3 regions of the Streptomyces sp. NPDC059247 genome follow, and region 1 is predicted to be linked to each of the others. Evidence: riboswitches for the same ligand, from Rfam matches in the RefSeq annotation. Region 1 holds a riboswitch; each other region holds the start of a gene.

Region 1 (7,528 bases):
CGATCCGGCGGGCGCCCGCGTCCAGGACCTCGTCGAGGTTGGTCGCGTCGATGCCGCCGATGGCGAACCAGGGCCGGTCCTGGGCCAGCTCCGCCGCGTACCGCACGAGGCCGAGGCCCGGCGCGTACCGCCCCGGCTTGGTGGGGGTGGGCCAGCAGGGGCCGGTGCAGAAGTAGTCGACGCCCGGTTCGGCGACGGCGGCGGCGACCTCGTCCTCGGCGTGGCAGGAGCGGCCGATCAGGACCCGGTCGCCGAGGATCGCGCGGGCGGCGGGCACGGGCAGGTCGCCCTGGCCCAGGTGGAGCACGTCGGAGCCGACGGCGTGGGCGACGTCGGCCCGGTCGTTCACCGCGAGGAGCTTGCCGTGGCGGCGGACCGCGTCGGCGAGGACGGCGAGGTGCTCCAGCTCCTCGGCCGCCTCCATGCCCTTGTCGCGGAGCTGGACGATGTCGACGCCGGAGGAGAGCACCGCGTCCAGGAAGGCGGGCAGGTCGCCCTGGCGCTTCCGTGCGTCGGTGCACAGGTAGAGCCGGGCGTCGGCGAGCTGCTCACGAGGCGTGGGCACGGTTGGGTTCCCCCCGTCGGTGGCGCGGGGCGCGGCGGTCGGTCCCGGGCGGGGCCGGACGCCGCGACGCGCGCGGATGGTGTCTTCGGTGCCGGGTCAGAGGGCGAGCGCCTGGGCGCGGCGCTTCACCTCCGTGCCGCGATTCTCGCCGAGCGCCTGGGCGGGCGTGCCCGGCAGGCTCTCGTCCGGGGTGAAGAGCCACTCCAGCATCTCCTCGTCGGTGAAGCCGTCGTCGCGCAGCAGCGTGAGGGTGCCGACGAGGCCCTTGACGATCTGGTCCTCCTGGAGGAAGGCGGCGGGGATCTGCAGGGAGTTGTTCGGTCCCCGGCGGACGGCGATGAGCTGGCCTTCCTTGATCAGCTGTCGCACGCGGGTCACGTCGATGTCGAGCATCTCCGCGATGTCGGGCACATAGAGCCAGGCGGGGACGAGCGCATCGATCTTTACGTCAATCTGGGTCACGGGGACAAGCCTGCCATCCCGGACCGCCGGCCGGTAGCCGGGCCCTACCGGACGGCCGCCTTCAGGGGCACGGAGGGGTCCGCCGCGCGGACGGGGTCGACCGGGGTGCCGGTCTCGATGAGCCTGCGGCCCTGGGCCAGGTCGCGGGGGCGGCCGACGGCCAGCAGGGCGACGGGGACCCCGGCGCGCAGCCAGAGCACGGACCAGGCGTCGTCGGCGGGGTCGCCGCGCCGGACGAGCGCGTCCGCGTGGGCGTGGTGGCCCGCGTACTGGACGAAGCGGCCGAACTGCTCGGACCAGAAGTACGGGACGGGGTCGTACGGCCCCGTGTCCGTCCCGGTGATCGCCGAGGCGACGGTGCGCGGGCCCTGGAGGGCGTTGTCCCAGTGGTGGACGAGGAGCCGTTCGCCGTAGCGGGCGGAGGGGAAGGAGGCGCAGTCGCCGACGGCGTACACATCGGGCAGGGAGGTGCGCAGCCGGTCGTCGGCGGTGACGGCGCCGCTCGGGTCGAGGGCGATGCCGGAGCCGGTGAGCCAGTCGGTGGCGGGGCGTGCCCCGATGCCGACGACGACGGCTTCGGCGGGGAGTTCGCGGCCGTCGGCGAGGACGACCCGGCCGGGTGCGACGGTGGCCACGCGCGCGCGGGTGAGGAGTTCGGCGCCGCTCGCCCCGTACCACTCGGCCATGGGGGCGGCGATCTCGGCGGGCAGGACCCCGGCGAGGGGGAGGTCCGCCGCCTCGACGACGGTGACGGGACATCCGGCCGCGCGGGCGGCGGTGGCGAACTCGGCGCCGATCCAGCCCGCGCCGACGACCACGACGGCGCTGCGGCGGGCCAGGACGGGGCCGAGGCGGACGGCGTCGTCGAGGGTGCGGAGCAGATGGACCCCGGGGACGCCCTCGGTGCCGGGCAGGGTGAGGGGGCGGGCGCCGGTGGCGAGGACGAGGACGTCGTAGCCGAGGGGTCCCTCCCCGGTGTCGATCTCGTGGGCGTCGGCGCGCAGTCCAGTGACGTCCAGGCCGAGGCGGAGGGTGACGTCGAGGTCGTCGAAGGAGATGTCGAAGGCGGAGTCCTCGGCCTCGCCGAGGAGGACCGCCTTGGAGAGCGGGGGCCGGTCGTAGGGCCGGTGGGGTTCGTCGCCGATGAGGGTGACGGGGCCGGTGAAGCCCTGTTCGCGCAGGGCGACGGCGGTCTGGACGCCCGCCATCCCGGCGCCGACGATCACGACGTGCTGCTGGTCCCGCTTCTGCTCGCTCACCCGGCCACCCTACGCACCTGACGAACCGTCAGGAAGTCGGGGTGGGGCGGGGGCCTGTGGCCACCCGGCCGGCGGGCTAGTCTGGCGGTCGTAAAGCACTCGCGGGAGCCCGGACGCACCGGGCTGAGAGGGAGGCTGGGACGGCCTCCGACCGTACGAACCTGATCCGGGTCATGCCGGCGAAGGGAGGGGCTGGACGCCCATGCGTTCTTCCGATGTCCTCGTGGTCGGGGGCGGCATCATCGGCCTGGTCACGGCCTGGCGGGCCGCGCGGCGCGGACTGAGCACCGCCGTCGTCGACCCCGACCCCGGCGGCGGAGCGGCCCGGGTCGCCGCCGGGATGCTCGCCGCCGTCACCGAACTCCACTACGGCGAGGAGACCCTCCTGGGGCTCAACCTCGCCTCCGCCGCGCGCTACCCCGCCTTCGTCGCCGAACTGGAGGAGGCCACCGGCCACGACGTCGGCCACCGCGCCTGCGGCACCCTCGCCGTCGCCCTCGACGCCGACGACCGGGCCCATCTGCGCGAGCTGCACGCCCTCCAGACCCGCTGCGGACTCGCCTCCGAATGGCTCAGCGGACGCGAGTGCCGCCGTCTCGAACCGATGCTCGCGCCCGGGGTGCGCGGCGGACTGCGGGTGGACGGCGACCACCAGGTCGACCCGCGCAGGCTCGCCGCCGCCCTCCTCCTCGCCTGCGAACGCGCCGGAGTGGTCTTCCACCGCACCCTGGCCCACGGCCTGACGGCCACCGCCGACCGGGCGCGCGGCGCCGTGCTCGCCGACGGCGGGCACCTCGCCGCCGACCAGGTGGTGCTCGCGGCGGGCAGTCTGAGCGGACGCCTCGCGGGCGTGCCCGAGGAGGTCCTCCCGCCGGTGCGCCCGGTCAAGGGCCAGGTCCTGCGGCTGCGGATACCGGCCGCGTACGCCCCCTTCCTGTCCCGGACGGTCCGTGCCGTCGTCCGGGGCAGCCACGTCTACCTGGTGCCCCGCGCCAACGGCGAGCTGGTCGTCGGCGCCACCAGCGAGGAACTCGGCTGGGACACCACGGTGACCGCGGGCGGGGTGTACGAGCTGCTGCGCGACGCCCACGAACTGGTCCCCGGCATCACCGAGCTGCCGCTCACCGAGACCCTGGCGGGGCTCCGCCCCGGCTCCCCCGACAACGCGCCCCTGCTCGGCCCCACCGCCCTGCCCGGCCTGCACCTGGCCACCGGCCACCACCGCAACGGGGTGCTGCTGACCCCCGTCACCGGCGACGTGATGGCCGAGGTCCTCACCACCGGCGTCCTCCCCGAGGAGGCGCGCCCCTTCTCCCCCCGCCGCTTCTCCCCCGCCCCTCCCGTACGCCAGGAGCAGCCCGCATGATCGTGTCCGTGAACGGGGAGGCGCGCGAGCTGCCCGGCCCGCTCTCCCTCGACGCCCTCGTCGCCACCCTGACCACGGCCCGCACCGGGGTCGCCGCCGCCCTCAACGAGACGGTCGTGCCGCGCGGCCAGTGGGCCACGACCCCGCTCGGCGAGGGCGACCGGGTGGAGGTCCTCACCGCGGTCCAGGGGGGCTGAGCGCGATGTCCGACGACGTGTTCGTCCTCGGCGGCGCGGAGTTCTCCTCTCGGCTGGTCATGGGTACCGGCGGGGCCCCCAGCCTCGACGTCCTGGAGCGCTCGCTGGCCGCCTCGGGCACCGAGCTGACCACCGTCGCCATGCGGCGGCTCGACCCGACCGTGCGGGGCTCGGTCCTCTCCGTCCTGGAGCGGCTCGGCATCCGGGTGCTGCCCAACACGGCGGGCTGTTTCACCGCGGGCGAGGCGGTCCTGACCGCCCGGCTCGCCCGGGAGGCGCTGGGCACCGACTGGGTCAAGCTGGAGGTCGTCGCCGACGAGCGGACCCTGCTGCCGGACGGCGAGGAACTCCTCGACGCGGCCGAGACCCTCGTCGACGACGGGTTCACCGTGCTCCCGTACACCAACGACGACCCGGTCCTCGCCCGGAAGCTGGAGGACGTGGGCTGCGCGGCGATCATGCCGCTGGGCTCCCCCATCGGCTCCGGGCTCGGCATCCGCAACCCGCACAACTTCGAGCTGATCGTGGAACGGGCCGGGGTGCCGGTGATCCTCGACGCGGGCGCGGGCACCGCGTCGGACGCGACGCTCGCGATGGAGCTGGGGTGCGCGGCGGTGATGCTGGCCTCGGCGGTGACCCGGGCGCAGGAGCCGGTCCTGATGGCGTCGGCGATGCGGCACGCGGTCGAGGCGGGACGGCTGGCCCGCCGGGCGGGCCGCATCCCGCGCCGCCACTTCGCGGAGGCGTCCTCCCCGGTGACGGGCCGGGCCGACCTGGACCCGGAGCGCCCGGCCTTCTGAGCGCCCCGGCGGGACGCTCGTCACAGCTGTGCCCCGGTACCCGGCGGCAGGGCGGGTGCCGGGCCCGCGGCTCGTAGACTCGACGCCGTGGACACGACCCTTCAGGACCCCCTCGTCGGGCGGCTGCTCGACGGCCGCTACCGCGTCGACGCGCGCATCGCCGTCGGCGGGATGGCCACGGTCTACCGGGCCGTCGACACCCGTCTCGACCGCGTCCTCGCGCTCAAGGTGATGCACCCGGCCCTCGCGGTCGACGCCGAGTTCGTCGGGCGGTTCATCCGGGAGGCGAAGTCCGTCGCCCGGCTCTCCCACCCGAACGTGGTCGGCGTCTTCGACCAGGGCGCCGAGGGCGCGTACGTCTATCTGGCGATGGAGTACGTCGAGGGCTGCACCCTGCGGGACGTGCTGCGCGAGCGCGGGGCCCTGGCGCCCCGGGCCGCCCTGGACATCCTGGAGCCGGTCCTCGCCGCGCTCGGCGCCGCCCACCGGGCCGGGTTCGTGCACCGGGACATGAAGCCGGAGAACGTCCTGATAGGGGACGACGGCCGGGTCAAGGTCGCCGACTTCGGCCTGGTCAGGGCGGTGGGCTCGGCGACCGCCACCACCGGCTCGGTCCTCGGCACGGTCTCCTACCTGGCGCCGGAGCAGATCGAGCACGGCACCGCCGACACCCGCGCCGACGTGTACGCCTGCGGTGTCGTCCTGTACGAGATGCTGACCGGCGGCAAACCGCACGCGGGCGACACCCCCGCCCAGGTGCTCTACCAGCACCTGCACACCGACGTGCCCGCGCCCTCCCGGACCGTCCCCGGGCTGGCCCCCGCACTGGACGGGCTGACCGCCGCCGCGACCGCCCGTGACCCCGGGGCCCGCCCGTACGACGCCGTCGCCCTGCTCGCCCTGGCGCGGGAGGCCCGCGCCCGGCTGACCGACGAGGAGCTGGACGCGGAGCCGCCGCGCTCCCGGTCCGGGGAACGCGGCGGCTCCGAGGACCGGACCAGTGTGATCGCGCGCGCCGTGGAGGACCCGGCCGACGAGCGGCCGGTGGCGCGCACCGGCCGGATGCCGGTCCCGGAGCCGCCGCCCGCGACCGCCCGCCGCCGTCCCCCGAACGGCCCCCTGCTGCTGGTCGTCGGCGTGCTGCTCGCCCTCGGTCTGGGCGTGGGCGTCTGGTACATCAACTCCGGCCAGTTCACCCGCGTCCCCGCCGTCCTCGGCCAGACCGAGACGGCCGCGACCGCGCGGATCACGGAGGCGGGCCTGGAGGTCGGCTCGACCGGGCGCGCCTTCAGCGACGTGTACGAGCGCGGCACCGTCATGGCCGTCGACCCCGCCCCCGGCGAACGCCTGCGGAACAACGGCCGGGTCACCCTCACCCTGTCCAGGGGCCCGCAGGTCGTGAAGGTGCCCCGCCTGAAGGACCAGCCGCTCGCCGAGGCCAGGCGCGCCCTGGAGCGGGAGGGCCTGGCGGTCGGGGTGGTCACCCGGTCCTTCAGCGAGACCGTCGCCCAGGGCGCCGTGATCGGCTCCGACCCCGAGCCCGGCACCGAGCGGGCGCCCGACTCGGCCGTCGCCCTGGTGGTCAGCAAGGGCGCGCCGATCGACGTGCCCGACGTCACGGGCGAGACCGCCGACGACGCCACGGCCGGACTCCGGGAGGCCGGGCTCACCGTCCGGGTCGCCCCGGAGCGGATCCACTCCCCCGAGGACCCGGGCACGGTCGCCGCCCAGTCCCTCGCCGAGGGCAGCAGGGCCGCCGGGGGCGACACGATCGTCCTGACCCTCTCCAAGGGCCCCCGGTCCGTGGAGGTCCCGGACGTGACCGGCGAGACCGCCGACGACGCGCGGACCGCCCTGGAGGACGCGGGCTTCGAGGTCGAGGTGAAGAAGACCTTCCCCTATCTCGGCGACACCGTCTCGGGACAGTCCGTCGAGGGCGGCTCGACCGCGCCCGAGGGCTCCACCGTCATCCTCACGATCAAGGGACTGTAGAAGTGCTGCGCAACCCCGTCGGCGGTCATGTCCCGGTGGCCGGTGGTCTCGCCACCGTCGGTCTCGGCTACGCCCGTGAGCTGGGCGCCGAGGCCGTGCAGGTCTTCGTCGCCAATCCGCGCGGCTGGGCCACCCCGCCCGGCAACCCGGCGCAGGACGAACGGTTCAGGGCCGGGTGCGAGGAGGAGTCGCTCTCGGCCTGGGTGCACGCCCCCTATCTGATCAACTTCGGCTCCCACACCGAGGCGACCGCCGAGAAGTCGGTGGAGTCGATGCGGCACTCGCTGCGCCGCGGCCGGGAGATCGGCGCGCGGGGCGTGGTGGTGCACACCGGTTCGGCGACCGGGGGCCGCCCGCGCGCGGTGGCGCTCGCGCAGGTGCGGGAGCTGCTGCTGCCGCTGCTCGACGAGCTGACGCACGAGGACGACCCGTATCTGCTGCTGGAGTCGACGGCGGGCCAGGGCTCCTCGCTCTGCTCGCGCGCGGAGGACTTCGGGCCGTACTTCGACGCGCTCGACCACCATCCGAAGCTCGGGATCTGTCTGGACACCTGCCACGTCTTCGCCGCCGGACACGACCTGACCGGCCCGCACGGGGCCGCGCGGACGCTGGACCAGCTGGTGGCGACCGTGGGCGAGGGGCGGCTGCGGCTGATCCACGCCAACGACTCGCAGGACGTGGTGGGCGCCCGGAAGGACCGGCACGCCAACATCGGCGCGGGTCACATCGGGCAGGACGGCTTCCACAACCTCCTGCGGCACCCGGCGACCGACGGTGTGCCGCTGATCATCGAGACGCCCGGCGGGAAGGCGGGGCACCTGGCGGACGTGGAGCTCCTCAAGAAGCTCAGGGACTGACGCCCCGCCCCGTCGAGGGGCACCCCGGGG
Region 2 (7,528 bases), on a different contig from region 1:
TCGGCACCCTCCTCCGGCGCCTCCCGCAGCGGCAGCTCCGCCTCCAGCGAAGGCCCGTCCCCCGGACACAGCCGTACCGCCACCCGGCTGCCCCGGAACGTCCGCGAAGCCACCCGCCAGCCCGCGCCCCCGGGCCCGGCCACGAGCCGCACCCCGCCCGGCCGGACGAGGAGCCGCCGCTCCCCCTGCGGCGAACCCCCGGGCACCGGCACCTTCCCCCACACGGTGTCCGCGACCCGCCCGCTCACCCGCGCCGCCACCACGTTGTCGAAACCGAGGAACCGGGCCACGAACTCCGACGCCGGACGCGCCCACACCTCCACGGGCGCACCCGTCTGGGCGATCCGCCCGTCCCGCATCACCACCACCCGGTCGGCCAGCGCGAACGCCTCACCCTGATCGTGGGTCACCGCCAGGACCGTCGTCCCCAGCCGTGCGAACAGCTCCCGCAGCTCCACCACGAGCCGCTCCCGCAGCCCCCGGTCCAGCTGCCCCAGCGGTTCGTCCAGCATCAGCAGCCGGGGGCGCGGCGCGAGGGCCCGCGCGAGCGCCACCCGCTGCTGCTCCCCGCCCGAGAGCGCGGCCACGGAGCGCCGTCCGGCGCCCGGCAGCCCGACGAGGTCGAGCAGCTCCGTGACCCGTTCCGCCCGCTCGGCCTTGGCGACGCCGTGCATCCGCAGCCCGAAACCGACGTTCCCGGCGACGTCCCGCTGCGGGAACAGCTGGTGGTCCTGGAACATCAGGCCCACGCCCCGCCGGTGCACCGGCACCCCGTCCTGGTCGGCCCCGGCCAGCAGCACCCGGCCGCCGTCCAGCGGCTGGAGCCCGGCCACCGCCCGCAGCAGCGTCGACTTGCCGCTGCCGCTGGGCCCCAGCACACAGACCGTCTCGTGCTCGGCGACCGCCAGGTCCACCGCGTCGAGCACGGCCCGCTCCCCGAACCGTACGGTCGCCCCTTCCAGTCTCAGCATCAGAACTCCCCGGAGGTCCGGTCGTTCCGGAGCCGTTCGAGCAGCAGCAGGGACACCGCGCACACCACCATGAGGATCGTCGAGAGGGCCATGGCCTGGCCGTAGTTGAGTTCGCCCGGACGTCCGAGCAGTCGCGCCACCGCCACCGGCAGCGTCGGGGCGTCGGGGCGGGCGATGAACACGGTCGCGCCGAACTCGCCCAGCGAGACGGCGAACGCGAACCCGGCGGCGACGAGGAGCGCCCGCCACACCATCGGCAGGTCCACCTCGCGCCAGGCCCGCCACGGCGACGCGCCGAGCACCGCCGCCGCCTCCCGCAGCCGCTCGTCCACCGCCCGCAGCACCGGCAGCATCGTCCGTACGACGAAGGGGACGCCGACCAGGGCCTGTGCGAGTGGTACGAGGATCCAGCTGGCCCGCAGATCGAACGGCGGCTCGTCGAGCGTGATCAGGAAGCCGAAGCCGACGGTCACCGCGGACACCCCGAGCGGCAGCATCAGCAGGGCGTCGAAGCCCCGGACGAGCCGCGCGGCCCGTCCGGCCCGTCCGGCCCGTCCGGCCCGCCAGGTCAGCGCCGCCGCCGCGAGTCCGCCGACGAGGACCGCGATGCCGGTCGCCGCCACCGCGTACCGCAGCGAGTTCCCGATCGCCTCCAGCGGCGGGACCAGGAAGGTGCCGGACTCGTCCAGCGTGCCGAGGGCCCGGTAGTAGCCGAGGCCGTACCCCTGGGGTCCGGCGAACGACCGCTCCACCAGCACCCCCAGCGGCAGCAGGATCAGCAGCGCGACCGAGAGCAGGACCCCGCCGAGCAGCGCCCACTGTCCGGCGCCGCGCGGTCGGCGCGCGGTCCGCTCCGGCGGCACGAGCCGCAGCGCCGTCTCCCGGCGCCGTACGGTCCTGGCGTGCACGGCCAGGATCAGGCCCACCGCCACGAACTGCACGAGGGTCAGGACGGCGGCCGTCGGCAGGTCGAGCAGCCGCGCGGTCTGCCGGTAGATCTCCGCCTCCAGGGTGGAGTACGCGCCCCCGCCGAGGATCTGCACGATGCCGAAGGAGGTGAACGTGAACAGGAAGACCATCAGCGCGGCGGCGGCCACCGACGGCACGAGCGCGGGCAGCGTCACCGTCCGCCACGCCGTCCACCGCGAGGCGCCGAGGACCCGGGCGGCCTCCTCCTGGCGCGGGTCCAGCTGGGACCAGAGCCCGCCCACGGTCCGTACGACCACCGCGTAGTTGAAGAACACATGGGCGAGGAGGATCGCCCACACGCTGGTGTCGAGCCGCAGCCCCCACAGCTCGTCCGTCAGCCCGTTCCGGCCGACCAGCGCGAGGAACGCGGTGCCGACGAGGACCGTGGGCAGCACGAACGGGACCGTGACCACGGCCCGCAGGACGCCCTTGCCCGGGAAGTCGAAGCGGGCGAAGACGTACGCCCCCGGCAGCGCGACCAGCAGGGTCAGCGCCGTCGACGCCAGCGCCTGCCAGAGGGTGAAACCGAGGACGTCGAGGATCTCCGGGCGGGCCAGGGTCTCCCCGATCCGGCCCGGCCGCCAGCCGCCGTCGGGCCGCAGCCCCCGGTCCACGATCGACACCACGGGCCAGGCGAAGAAGACCGCGAAGAACGCGACGGGCAGGGCCATCAGGCCCAGCCGCGTCACGTTCCCCCGGACGTCGCGCGCTACTTCACGACCAGCGACGACCACTGCTGGATCCACCCGTCACGCTTCGCGGCGATCTTCTCCGGCGCCATCGTCTCCGGCTTGTCGACGACCACGCCGTGCTTCGTGAACAGCTCGGGAAGCACCGCGTCCGTCACCACCGGGTTGACGAACATCTGGAGCGGCATGTCCTCCTGGAACTTCTTCGAGATCAGGAAGTCGATCAGCGCCTTGCCGCCCTCGGGGTTCTTCGCCCCGTTCAGCAGTCCCGCGAACTCGGTCTGCCGGAAGCAGGTGCCGGTGGACACCCCGGTCGGCGCCTCCGCGGGCCGCGGCTCGCCGTAGAGCACCTCGACCGGGGGGCTGGAGGCGTACGACACGACCAGCGGCCGGTCGCCCTTGGCCTGCTTGCCCCCGGCCGAACCGGAGAACTCCTGGTTGTAGGCCAGCTCCCAGCTGTCGACGGTCTTCACGCCGTTGGCCCTGAGCTTCGTCCAGTAGCCCGCCCAGCCGTCGTCGCCGTACTTCGCGGCGGTGCCGAGCAGGAAGCCGAGCCCCGGGGACGACCGCTCGGGGTTCTCCACCACGAGGAGGTCCTTGTAGGCGGGCTTCACCAGGTCGTCGAAGGTGACGGGCGGCGCCAGCTTCTTGTCCGCGAAGTACTTCTTGTCGTAGTTGACGCAGATGTCCCCGGAGTCGACCGGGGTCACCCGGTGCTCCTTGTCCAGCCGGTACGCGGCCGGGACCCGGTCCAGCCCCTTCGCCTCGTACGGGACGAAGATCCCGTTGTCGAGGGCGCGGGACAGCAGCGTGTTGTCGACGCCGAAGAAGACGTCACCCTGCGGAGAGCCCTTGGTCAGGATCTCCTTGTTCACCGCCTCGCCCGCGTCCCCGCTCTTGAGGACCTTCACGGTGAGACCGGTCCGCTTCGTGAACTCCGCCAGCACCTCCTTGGAGGCGTTGAAGGAGTCGTGGCTCACGAGGGTCACGGTCTTCGGCGCGGGCGCGCCGGACTTCCCCGCCGCGTCGCGGGCGTCGTCCGCCCCGCACGCGGCCAGCGTCGTGACGCCCAGCGCCGCGACGAGCGCGACGGCAGCCGCCTTCTTGGTGCTCACTGACATTCCTCCTGGGTGTGACCAGGAAGAGACGCGGCCCCGCCCACCCGGAGGTGGGCAGGGCGCAACAGCTCGAGTTACGACCGAACTTCCTACCCAGAATGACCTGGGCGAGGTTCAGAGGGTCTGCGGCCTGACGGTCACCGCACTCTCAGCGCTGTGGCGCTCCCCTGTCGGAATATGAAGATGTGTTCGACCTCAGCGTACAAGGTCAGCGCTCGGAGGCCGCCAGCTGTCCACAGGCGCCCTCGATCTCCTGGCCCCGGGTGTCCCGCACGGTCACGGGCACCCCGTGCCGGGCGATGGCCTCGACGAACGCCTTCTCGTCCTCGGGGCGGGACGCGGTCCACTTCGAGCCGGGCGTCGGGTTCAGCGGGATGAGGTTGACGTGCACCCGCTTGCCCTTGAGCAGCCGTCCGAGGAGGTCACCGCGCCAGGCCTGGTCGTTGATGTCCCGGATGAGGGCGTACTCGATCGAGATCCGGCGGCCGGACTTCTCCGCGTACTCCCAGGCCGCGTCCAGGACCTCCCGCACGTTCCAACGGGTGTTCACCGGCACCAGGGTGTCCCGCAGCTCGTCGTCGGGCGCGTGCAGGGAGACCGCGAGACGGCACTTGAAGCCCTCGTCGGCGAAGCGCAGCATCGCGGGGACGAGCCCGACGGTGGAGACGGTGATCCCGCGCTGCGAGAGGCCGAGGCCGTCCGGCTCGGGGTCGGTCAGCCGCCGGATCGCTCCGACGACCCGCTTGTAGTTGGCGAGCGGCTCGCCCATCCCCATGAACACGATGTTCGAGAGGCGGGCGGGCCCGCCGGGGACCTCGCCGTCGCGCAGCGCGCGCATCCCGTCGACGATCTGGTGCACGATCTCGGCGGTCGACAGGTTCCGGTCGAGCCCCGCCTGCCCGGTCGCGCAGAACGGGCAGTTCATCCCGCACCCGGCCTGCGAGGAGATGCACATCGTCACCCGGTCCGGGTAGCGCATGAGCACCGACTCGACCAGCGTGCCGTCGTGCAGCCGCCACAGCGTCTTACGGGTGGTGTCGTCGTCGCAGGACAGGTGCCGCACCACCGACATCAGGTCGGGCAGCAGCTCCCCGGCCAGCTTCTCGCGCGAGGCGGCGGGGATGTCGGTCCACTCGGCGGGGTCGTGCGCGTACCGCGCGAAGTAGTGCGTCGACAGCTGCTTGGCGCGGAAGGGCTTCTCGCCGATGGCGGCGACGGCTTCCTTCCGCTCCGCGGGCGACAGGTCCGCGAGGTGCCGCGGCGGCTGCTTGGCACCGCGCGGGGCGACGAAAGTGAGTTCTCCGGGGGTCGGACGGGCCACGACGGGCGTCTCCTCAGGACGACGAGGTCTGGCACCACCCGACGGGCGGGGAACCACGGCGGCACACTGCCGGAGCCGGGACCTCAGGATCACCCCCGCGGCAGCGGGGCGTACGAAGGGCTCGCGACGCGGTGCGCCACGAGCCCTTCCAGAGTACCCGCTGTCCGTCAACCCGTTCCGACGAAGAGCGCGAGCAGCAGCCAGACCACCGGCGCCGTCGGCAGCAGCGAGTCCAGCCGGTCCATGATGCCGCCGTGCCCGGGCAGCAGCGTGCCCATGTCCTTGATGCCCAGGTCCCGCTTGATCATCGACTCGCCGAGGTCGCCGAGCGTCGCGCTCGCCGCCACCGCGAGACCGAGGACCAGGCCCTGCCACCAGACGCCGTCGTCGATCAGGAACTGCATACAGAGCGCGCCCGCCGCCATCGCGAACACCACCGCGCCGACCAGGCCCTCACGGGTCTTTCCGGGACTGATCCTCGGGGCCAGCTTGTGCTTGCCGAACCGCCAGCCGATCGCGTACGCCCCGGTGTCGCTGACCACGGTCAGGAGCAGGAACGTGAGCACCCGCCGCGGACCGTCGTCGGCGGCGAGCAGCAGCGCCACGAAGGTCGCCAGGAACGGCACGTAGAACGCGGCGAACACTCCCGCCGTGACGTCCTTCAGATACCCCTCGGGGGGCTCCGTCATCCGCCACACGAGCACCGCGAGCGCCGTCAGGGCCATCGCCACCCAGGCGCCCTCGGCACCCCGGAGGTAACCGGCGACGACCATCGCCGCGCCGCCCACCGCGAGCGGCACCAGCGGAGCCCTGATCGCCTTGCGCTCCTGGAGGCGGGAGGTCAGCTCCCACAGGCCCACGACCACGGCGACCACGAGCACGCCGACGAAGGCCGGCTTCCAGAACAGCGACGCGATGATGACGACGCCGAGTCCGACCCCGACCCCTATGGCAGCGCCCAGATCGCGCCCCGCGTTCTTCTTCTGCCGGGGCTCCGAGGGCGGCCCGGACGGCGGAGGCGGGGCGGGGCTGGGCATGGGCTCCTGCGGGTGCTCGTGCGGCGTCTCGTCACGGAACAGGGGACCGCTCGGGTGAGCGGCCCCCCGGCCGTGATCGTCCTGGAATCCGCCGGCGGGAACGTCGGGCACGATGGGCATGGGGCGAGTCTGCGGTGCCCCGTGCCGATCGGGTGCGGGACCCGCCGGGACGGGCCCCTGGTCGGGTCCCCCACGGCCGGAACCGGCCGGGGCCCCCCAGGAAGAGTCGTTCATCAGACCTCGAGCAGCTCGGCTTCCTTGTGCTTGAGCAGCTCGTCCACCTGCGCGCCGTACTTCGCGGTGGTGTCGTCGAGCTCCTTCTCGGCGCGGCGGCCCTCGTCCTCGCCGACCTCGCCGTCCTTGACGAGCTTGTCGATGGTCTCCTTGGCCTTGCGGCGGACCGCGCGGATCGAGATCTTCGAGTCCTCGGCCTTGCCCTTGGCGACCTTGATGTACTCCCGGCGGCGCTCCTCCGTCAGCTCGGGGAACACCACCCGGATGATGTTGCCGTCGTTGCTCGGGTTGACCCCGAGGTCCGAGTCGCGGATGGCCTGCTCGATGTTGCGCAGCGCGCTCTTGTCGAACGGGGTCACCACGGCCATCCGGGGCTCCGGGACGGAGAAGGAAGCCAGCTGGTTGATGGGGGTGATGGCGCCGTAGTAGTCCGCCACGATCTTGTTGAACATCGCCGGGTGCGCACGGCCGGTGCGGATCGCGGCGAAGTCCTCCTTGGCGACCACGACGGCCTTCTCCATCTTCTCCTCGGCCTCGAGGAGGGTCTCTTCGATCACCACTTGCTCCTGCGTGTCGTCGCGTTGGGTCCTGCACGGTCCACGACCGGCAGGGCTCTGTCCATCCCCTTGCGGGGGGTTTCCCCGGTTCGGGTCAGGCCCGGGTGCCCTGGTCGCTCACGAGCGTGCCGATCTTCTCACCCTTCACCGCGCGAGCGATATTGCCCGCGGTGAGGAGTTCGAAGACGAGGATCGGGAGGTTGTTGTCCCGGCACAGCGTGATGGCGGTGGCGTCGGCGACCTTGAGGTCGCGGGAGATCACCTCGCCGTACTCCAGCGCGTCGAACTTGACCGCGTCGGGGTTGGCCTTGGGGTCGGAGTCGTAGACGCCGTCCACGCCGTTCTTGCCCATCAGCAGGGCTTCGGCGTCGATCTCCAGGGCACGCTGGGCGGCGGTCGTGTCGGTGGAGAAGTACGGCATACCCATGCCCGCGCCGAAGATCACGACGCGCCCCTTCTCCAGGTGGCGCACGGCGCGCAGCGGAATGTACGGCTCGGCGACCTGCCCCATGGTGATGGCGGTCTGGACGCGGGAGTCGATGCCCTCCTTCTCCAGGAAGTCCTGGAGGGCGAGGCAGTTCATCACGGTGCCGAGCATTCCCATGTAGTCGGAGCGGGCGCGGTCCATGCCG
Region 3 (7,528 bases), on a different contig from region 1:
AGCGAGGTAGGACGATGGCCGTACAGCAGATTCTCGCGGGGATGCCCTGGTGGGTGAAGTGGGTCGCCATACCGGCCCTGGTCCTGATCGTCTTCGGCGGGTTGATCACCAGCGTCCTGACCTTCGTGATCGGTCTGCTCTTCAAGGTGCTGCTCTTCGTGGCCCTCGTCGCCGGACTGATCTACGTCGTACGGAAGTTCAGCTCCTCCGGCCGCTCCAAGGAGGACTGGTAGCACATGCCGCTCATCGGGTACGAAGCCGTTGTGGCGCGTTAGCCCGGCCGGGGGAACGCACCGGCTGAATCAGGACAGGGGCCCTGGGGCTGCCACTAGAGTGGAATCTCTCCGCCGCGTTGGGGACTACAGGCGTAGACCTCCGTTCTGACCGGCGGTTTCCCAGGCCCGGCGGGCGCGCGGGGGCGGCCCCCGCGGGCGGGTGCGGTGCATCCGTCGTCTCGCCTGGGGGTGACCTTTGGCCACGGTTACGCAGACTTCTGCGCCTACCCTGATCGGCTCGGTGCAGCGAGCGCTGAGACTCCTGGAGGCCGTGGCCTCACACACGGACGGCGCTCCGGCCAAACAGCTCGCCCGTGAGACGGGCCTTCCGCTGCCCACCACGTACCACCTGCTGCGCACCCTGACGCATGAGGGCTATCTGCGCCGCGAGAAGGGTGTGTTCCTCCTCGGGGAGGCAGCCGTCCGGCTCGCCGGTGGCGGAGCTGTGCAGAATCGTCGCATCAAGATCGAGGACTCCCTGGCGCGCTGGCGGGACGAGATCGGTGTGCCGGTCTACTTCGCCCTCTACCGCGACGGCGAGGTCGAACTCGTCTCGGTCGCGGACACCCCCTCCTCCCCCGCAGTGGAGGAGTGGGCCGACTTCCGCGAGACCGCGCACGCCCACGCGATCGGGCAGTGTCTGTTGAGCCAACTCGATCTGAAATCTCGTCAAGACCACCTCGACCGACATCCGGTCGAAGCCATCACGCCGTATACGCTGCGTAACCATCGTGCTCTTTTGGAGCGTTTGGGTGGTTTGGGGCGAATGGAGCCCCTGGTGGAGCGTCAGGAATATGCGCTCGGCACGGTTTGTGCCGCGATCCCCATCACGGCAGGCTCCACAGCCGCCACTGTGGCGATTTCCTTGCCCCTCCACCAGGAAGAACGGTTGCTCCCAGCAATCGAGCGGCTACGCATGGAGATCGGAAAGCTCTTCAACTCCCTCGCTTTCTCTATCAGTATCTGAAAAATCACTCCTTGTGATCTGCTAGCGCGTACAGCACGATTGCGTCAAGAGGGCCACGGGGGATCATTCCTGGCCGTTTCGGTCACAGCTTTCAGCAGCTGTTTACACAACTGCTTCATCTACTGCGGGGTACATGATGCGAGAGTCGGTTCAGGCCGAGGTCCTGATGAGCTTCCTCGTCTCCGAGGAGCTCTCGTTCAGGATCCCGGTGGAACTGCGGTACGAGACCCGTGATCCCTACGCGGTGCGGATGACCTTCCATCTCCCCGGAGACGCTCCGGTGACCTGGGCGTTCGGCCGGGAACTGCTGCTCGACGGGATCAACAGGCCGAGCGGGGAGGGCGATGTGCACATCGCCCCGACGGAGCCGGAGGGTCTCTCGGACGTCTCCATCAGGCTCCAGGTCGGAAGCGACCGGGCCCTGTTCCGGGCCAGCGCGCCACCGCTCGTCGCGTTCCTCGACCGCACGGACAAGCTGGTCCCGCTCGGTCAGGAACGGAACCTGGGCGACTTCGAGGACAATCTGGAAGCCGCGCTCGGCCGCATCCTCGCCGAGGAGAGCGCGGGCCCGGCGGCCTGACCGGCGCCCACCACCCGGCACGGGGCCGACATCTTCCCCCGCGCCCGGGGCGTCCCGCACGACGACGCCCTCACCGTCCCCGTACCCACCAGCACGGTGACACCTTTCCCGTACCGACCGGTGTGAACGGGCCTCCTGTCCTGGCTGTTCGCCGGTACCCGCCGTCCCGCGGCCCTCACTTGGCGCGGCGACGGCGCCCGCCCCGCGCGCCAGTCGCCCTCCGGGCGCCCGCTCCCGTACGGTCACCGGCCGCCGTCGGCCCCCCGGCACGCCCCGCGCCTCCGGCCCGTTCCCGGTCGGCGGAGACCACCAGGGCCGCGAGCGCCGTGGTGAGCGGCACGGAGGCGACCAGTCCGATCGAGCCGACCAGGGTCCGGACGATCTCCTCGGCGACCAACTCGCTGTTGGCCACCGTCCCCATGCTGCTCTGCGCGATCGAGAACAGGAGAAGCAGCGGAAGGGCGGCGCCCGCGTACGCCAGCACCAGGGTGTTCACCACCGAGGCGATGTGGTCGCGGCCGATCCGGATCCCGGCCCGGTACAGCGCGCGCGGCCCCATGTCCGGGTCGGCCTGGTGCAGTTCCCAGACGGCCGAGGTCTGGGTGACCGTGACGTCGTCGAGCACACCGAGCGATCCGATGATGATTCCGGCGAGCAGCAGACCGGACATGTCGATGTCCGGGTAGAGGCCGTGGATCAGTCCGGTGTTGTCGTCGGTGTTGCCGCTCAGCGAGGCCCAGTCGATGAAGAGCGACCCGAGCAGACCGATCAGCAGCAGCGAGATCAGCGTCCCGAGCACCGCGACCGAGGTGCGGGCCGAGAGGCCATGGCACAGATAGAGCGCGGCCAGCATGATCACGCTCGATCCGACCACCGCCACGACCAGCGGATTCGATCCCTCCAGGATCGCGGGCAGGATGAAGAACGTCAGCACGAGGAAGCTGATGACGAGCGCGACGAGCGCCATCAGGCCCCGCAGCCGTCCGACGAGCACCACCGCGAGCGCGAAGATCCCCGCGAGCAGGGCGATCGGCAGCTTCCGGTTGACGTCCGTCACGGAGTACTGGAGATCGTGGGGCGCGTCGGGGGCGTACGCCACCACCACGCCCTGTCCCTGGTGGAGTTGACGGGGCGCGTCCGGCTGCACGATCTCGGTGAACCGCCGCCCCTTCTCCGGCCCGCTGGCGACCTCGACCGTCGCCTTCGCGCACTGCCCCCGCCGGGAGTCGACGGCCTCGCGCCCCTCCGGGGTGGAGGTGTCTCCGGTCGGCGGGACCTGCCCGGCATTGACCGACGCGCAGTCGACGTACTGCACGGAGACGACCTTGCCCTGCTCCGTCTGCCGGTCGAAGCCGACTCCGGTGCGCTCGTGCGCCGGGGTGCCGCCCGGCCACAGCACCACCAGACCGACCACCACGGCGGTGGCGAACGGGATCAGGATCGCGGCGATGACCTTGCGCAGATGGCGGGAGACCGGGGCGGCGGGACCGTGGCTGTGGCTGTGCCCATGGCCGTGCCCGTGGCCGTGCGGTTCGGGGGTCTGATGGGGGGAAGTCACCGACCGATCATCGCAAGAACGGCAGGGGCCCACTGTTCAGCACGCCAGGGATGGCGCTAGCGTGGTGGCACCTTTGCACACGCGGGAGCTCGGAGCACCGGGCTGAGAGGGCGCTGATCACCGTACGCGCGTACTGATGTACGTACGGGAAAGGGCTGCGCCGACCGCCGAACCTGTTACCGGGTAATGCCGGCGTAGGGAGATCGGTCTCATGACCATTCAGGATGCACGCACGCCTGCCTCCGACCAGAACCGGGCCGACGGGCAGCAGCGCACGCCCGGTTGGCACAAGGGGTACGTCCAGGGCTCGCGCCCCGACCTCCGGGTGCCGGTCCGTCAGGTGCACCTCACCAACGGCCGGGACGTCACGCTGTACGACACCTCCGGCCCGTACACCGACCCGACCGTCGACACCGATGTGCGGCGGGGCCTCTCGGCCCTGCGCGAGAACTGGATCGTCGCGCGCGGTGACACCGAGGAGTACGCGGGGCGCCCGGTCCGCCCCGAGGACGACGGCATCAAGCACACCTCGCCGCGCGGCGGGCTCAAGAACCTCGACGCCGTCTTTCCCGGCCGGCCCCGGCTGCCCCGCCGGGGCCGCGAGGGCAGGGCGGTGACCCAGCTCGCGTACGCCCGCCGGGGCGAGATCACCCCGGAGATGGAGTACGTGGCGATCCGGGAGAACGTCTCCCCCGAGGTCGTGCGGGAGGAGATCGCGGCGGGCCGCGCGGTGCTGCCCGCGAACGTCAACCACCCCGAGATCGAGCCGATGATCATCGGCAAGCGGTTCCTGGTGAAGGTCAACGCCAACATCGGCAACTCCGCCGTCACCTCCTCCATCGAGGAGGAGGTGGAGAAGATGACCTGGGCGACCAAGTGGGGCGCCGACACGGTCATGGACCTGTCCACCGGCCGCAACATCCACACCACCCGCGAGTGGGTCCTGCGCAACTCCCCCGTACCGATCGGCACCGTGCCGCTCTACCAGGCGCTGGAGAAGGTCGACGGCAGGGCCGAGGAACTGACCTGGGAGATCTACAAGGACACGGTCGTCGAACAGGCCGAGCAGGGCGTGGACTACATGACCGTGCACGCCGGCGTACTCCTGCCGTACGTGCCGCTCACCGCGCGCCGCAAGACCGGCATCGTCTCGCGCGGCGGCTCGATCATGGCCGCCTGGTGCCTCGCGCACCACAAGGAGAACTTCCTCTACACGCACTTCGAGGAGCTCTGCGAGATCCTCGCGGCCTACGACGTCACGTACTCGCTCGGCGACGGACTGCGCCCCGGTTCGATCGCGGACGCCAACGACGAGGCGCAGTTCGCGGAGCTGCGCACGCTCGGCGAGCTGAACACGATCGCCAAGCGGCACCACGTGCAGACGATGATCGAGGGCCCCGGGCACGTCCCGATGCACAAGATCAAGGAGAACATCGACCTCCAGCAGGAGATCTGCGAGGAGGCGCCGTTCTACACGCTCGGTCCGCTGACGACGGACGTGGCGCCCGCGTACGACCACATCACCTCCGGCATCGGCGCGGCGATGATCGCCTGGTGGGGCACGGCGATGCTCTGCTACGTCACGCCCAAGGAGCACCTGGGGCTGCCGAACCGGGACGACGTGAAGACCGGTGTCATCACGTACAAGATCGCGGCGCACGCGGCGGACCTGGCCAAGGGGCATCCGGGCGCGCAGGAATGGGACGACGCGCTGTCCGACGCGCGGTTCGAGTTCCGCTGGGAGGACCAGTTCAACCTGGCGCTCGACCCCGACACCGCGCGTGAGTTCCATGACGAGACGCTGCCCGCGGAGCCCGCGAAGACGGCGCACTTCTGTTCCATGTGCGGGCCGAAGTTCTGTTCGATGAAGATCTCGCAGGACATCCGGCGGGAGCACGGCGGTACCCAGGAGGAGATCGAGGCGGGGATGGCCGGGAAGTCCCAGGAGTTCGCCGCGAGCGGCAACCGCGTGTACCTCCCGCTCGCGGACTGATCCACCGCCGTCGCTGAGACCGGTACCGGTACCGGTCTCAGCCGTCCGGGGTGTCGGGCCCGGGTGCGGCGGCGGCGAGGACGTCGTGGAGGAAGGGCACGATCCCGCGTTCGAGGAGGGCCAGGCGCCAGGCCTCCCGGGCGCGGGACAGCTCGTCCTCCACGACGTCCTCGCCCACCTCCGCGGGGCCGTTGCGCAGGGCCGTCACGAGGAGTCCCACGGCGGCGCAGAGCAGTCCCGCCGCGGCCACCGTCCCGAAGACCAGACCGGCGGTGAGCAGCGTCGCGCCGAACGCCACGGTCGGGGTGAGGGCGTGCAGGACCGCGCCCGTCAGCAGGAGGATGACGGCCGCCGCGCCCGCGAGGACGGGCACCATGACGGTGAGGACGGCGACGACACCCGCGCCGTCCGGTCCCGGACGGTCGGCGGTCGAGGGGCGGCTGCCGAGGGCCGCGCGGTGCTGCTCGCGGACCTTCACGTAGTGCTCGTACTCGCTCGCCGCCGCGCTGGTGACCAGAGTGGTCGCGTTCAGCGTGAGGGCACGCAGCTGTACGAGGGTGAGGCGGTCGCCCGCTCCGTCGAGATCCGGACGGGTGCGGGCGGTGTTCAGTGCGTCGTCGAGGACCCGCTCGTACTCGGCGCGGTCCTCGGTCAGCAGGTGCGGAGCCACGTTCATGTGCATCCCCCGATGGTCCGTGGCCGCGGATCAGCCGTGGCGAACGGTCGGTCGAGCGGAAACGGAGGAGAGCCTGCTACCAATGGACCCCGATGGTAGGACGGGGGCCCCACGGGCTGACAGGGTGTTTCCGGAATTCGACGTCCCCGGATGCGCAGGGTGACGCGTCAGCCGGTCAGGGGCAGTTGGACGACCAGGAGTTTTCCGGCCATGGTCACTCCGCCGTCCATGGCGATGGCGAGGCCCTCGGCGTAGACGTGCGGTCCGTCGACGACCGGTCTGGTGTCGTCCTCGCCGTCCTCCGCGCCGACCTGGCCGAGGAGGTACGGGATGGGGCTGTGGCCGTGCACGATCCGTCGGCCGCCGTAGGTGGAGAGCAGCTCCCGCACGGCCTGCGGGCCGCCTTCGTCGCGGAAGGCGAAGCGCTTGGTGAACTTGCGGAAGAGGTCCCAGACCTCGTCGGCGTCGTTCCGGTTGAGGAGTTCGTGGACCGTGTCGTTGACGTCCTCGATGGTCTCGCCGTACTCCAGGTACGCGGTGGTGTCGGAGTGCAGCAGGAGGTGGTCGTCCTCCCGCACCACGGCGTCGAGCCGGGACATCCACTGGAGGTGGACGTCCTGGAGGCGGTCCATGTCGTGCTTCTGCCCGCCGTTGAGCAGCCAGGCGGCCTGGAAGGTGGCGGTGCCCGCGCCGGAGTTGACCGGGGTGTCGCCGAACCGCTTGGCGCCGATGAGCAGCAGTTCGTGGTTGCCCATGAGGGCCTTGCAGTAGCCGCCCGCAGCCGCTGCCTGGGCGGACAGGCGCATGACGAGGTCGATGACGCCGATGCCGTCGGGGCCCCGGTCGGTGAAGTCGCCGAGGAACCAGAGGCGGGCGTTCCCGGCGGACCAGTCGCCGTTCTCGTCGATGAGGCCCTGGGCGTGGAGGGCGGAGGTCAGTTCGTCGAGGTAGCCGTGGACGTCACCGACGACGAAGAGCGGGCCGGGTCCCTCGCCGTTCCCGGAGGAGGGTTCGGCCGCGGTGACGGCCTCGGGGGCGACGGAGAGCCGGAGGGTGTCGCCGGGGCCGATGACGGGCAGGTCGCGCTCGGTCGGGGTGTATCCCTCGGGGAGTTCGCCGTCCGGGAAGGCGTTGCCGGGGTGGCCGGTGGCGACGGAGACGATCGCGGAGGCGGCCGGGGCGGGGTACGCGGGCGGGGTGCGGTGGCCGAGGAGCAGGGTCGGCTCGGAGGGCGGGGGGGCGCTGGGCGGGGGTCCCGCGGGGTGCCGGGGCGGCTCGGACGGGTACGGGGGGAGCTGGTGTCCGGCGGCGTGGTCGGCCTGGTCCTGCTGTCCCGGGGCGGCCGGGGCGTGCGGGTGTCCCGGGTGCCACGGCTGCTCGGGCGCGGTGGTGGGCATCGGGGCCGTACGGGGGTCGTGGTCGACCGGGTGCGGGGGGGCCGGGGGGCGCTCGGGCGCCGTGTGGTGCGGCTGCTCGGCT

Evidence for each region. A riboswitch is a leader RNA that binds a small molecule or an ion and turns the genes downstream of it on or off. The one in region 1 is predicted to bind thiamine pyrophosphate.
Region 2: linked by a shared signal. The riboswitch ahead of ACFXGN_RS24385 (thiamine ABC transporter substrate binding subunit) and the one ahead of thiO (glycine oxidase ThiO) in region 1 are both predicted to bind thiamine pyrophosphate.
Region 3: linked by a shared signal. The riboswitch ahead of thiC (phosphomethylpyrimidine synthase ThiC) and the one ahead of thiO (glycine oxidase ThiO) in region 1 are both predicted to bind thiamine pyrophosphate.

The regions. Positions count from the first base shown of each region.
Region 1 covers NZ_JBHYZW010000003.1:352,978-360,505, forward strand. Annotated here, with positions in the region: gene thiE (thiamine phosphate synthase) at 1-565, opposite strand, end outside; gene ACFXGN_RS08640 (Rv2175c family DNA-binding protein) at 662-1,027, opposite strand; gene ACFXGN_RS08645 (NAD(P)/FAD-dependent oxidoreductase) at 1,072-2,286, opposite strand; TPP riboswitch at 2,378-2,491, shown strand; gene thiO (glycine oxidase ThiO) at 2,489-3,652, shown strand; gene thiS (sulfur carrier protein ThiS) at 3,649-3,849, shown strand; gene ACFXGN_RS08660 (thiazole synthase) at 3,855-4,649, shown strand; gene pknB (Stk1 family PASTA domain-containing Ser/Thr kinase) at 4,737-6,641, shown strand; gene ACFXGN_RS08670 (deoxyribonuclease IV) at 6,647-7,498, shown strand.
Region 2 covers NZ_JBHYZW010000015.1:71,492-79,019, reverse strand. Annotated here, with positions in the region: gene ACFXGN_RS24395 (ABC transporter ATP-binding protein) at 1-971, opposite strand, end outside; gene ACFXGN_RS24390 (ABC transporter permease) at 971-2,611, opposite strand; gene ACFXGN_RS24385 (thiamine ABC transporter substrate binding subunit) at 2,650-3,750, opposite strand; TPP riboswitch at 3,816-3,926, opposite strand; gene rlmN (23S rRNA (adenine(2503)-C(2))-methyltransferase RlmN) at 3,956-5,068, opposite strand; gene ACFXGN_RS24375 (phosphatidate cytidylyltransferase) at 5,236-6,339, opposite strand; gene frr (ribosome recycling factor) at 6,339-6,896, opposite strand; gene pyrH (UMP kinase) at 6,991-7,528, opposite strand, start outside.
Region 3 covers NZ_JBHYZW010000002.1:212,354-219,881, reverse strand. Annotated here, with positions in the region: gene ACFXGN_RS04900 (DUF5326 family protein) at 15-233, shown strand; gene ACFXGN_RS04895 (IclR family transcriptional regulator) at 517-1,242, shown strand; gene ACFXGN_RS04890 (SsgA family sporulation/cell division regulator) at 1,379-1,822, shown strand; gene ACFXGN_RS04885 (YibE/F family protein) at 1,998-3,380, opposite strand; TPP riboswitch at 3,452-3,598, shown strand; gene thiC (phosphomethylpyrimidine synthase ThiC) at 3,592-5,373, shown strand; gene ACFXGN_RS04875 (hypothetical protein) at 5,411-6,055, opposite strand; gene ACFXGN_RS04870 (metallophosphoesterase) at 6,217-7,528, opposite strand, start outside.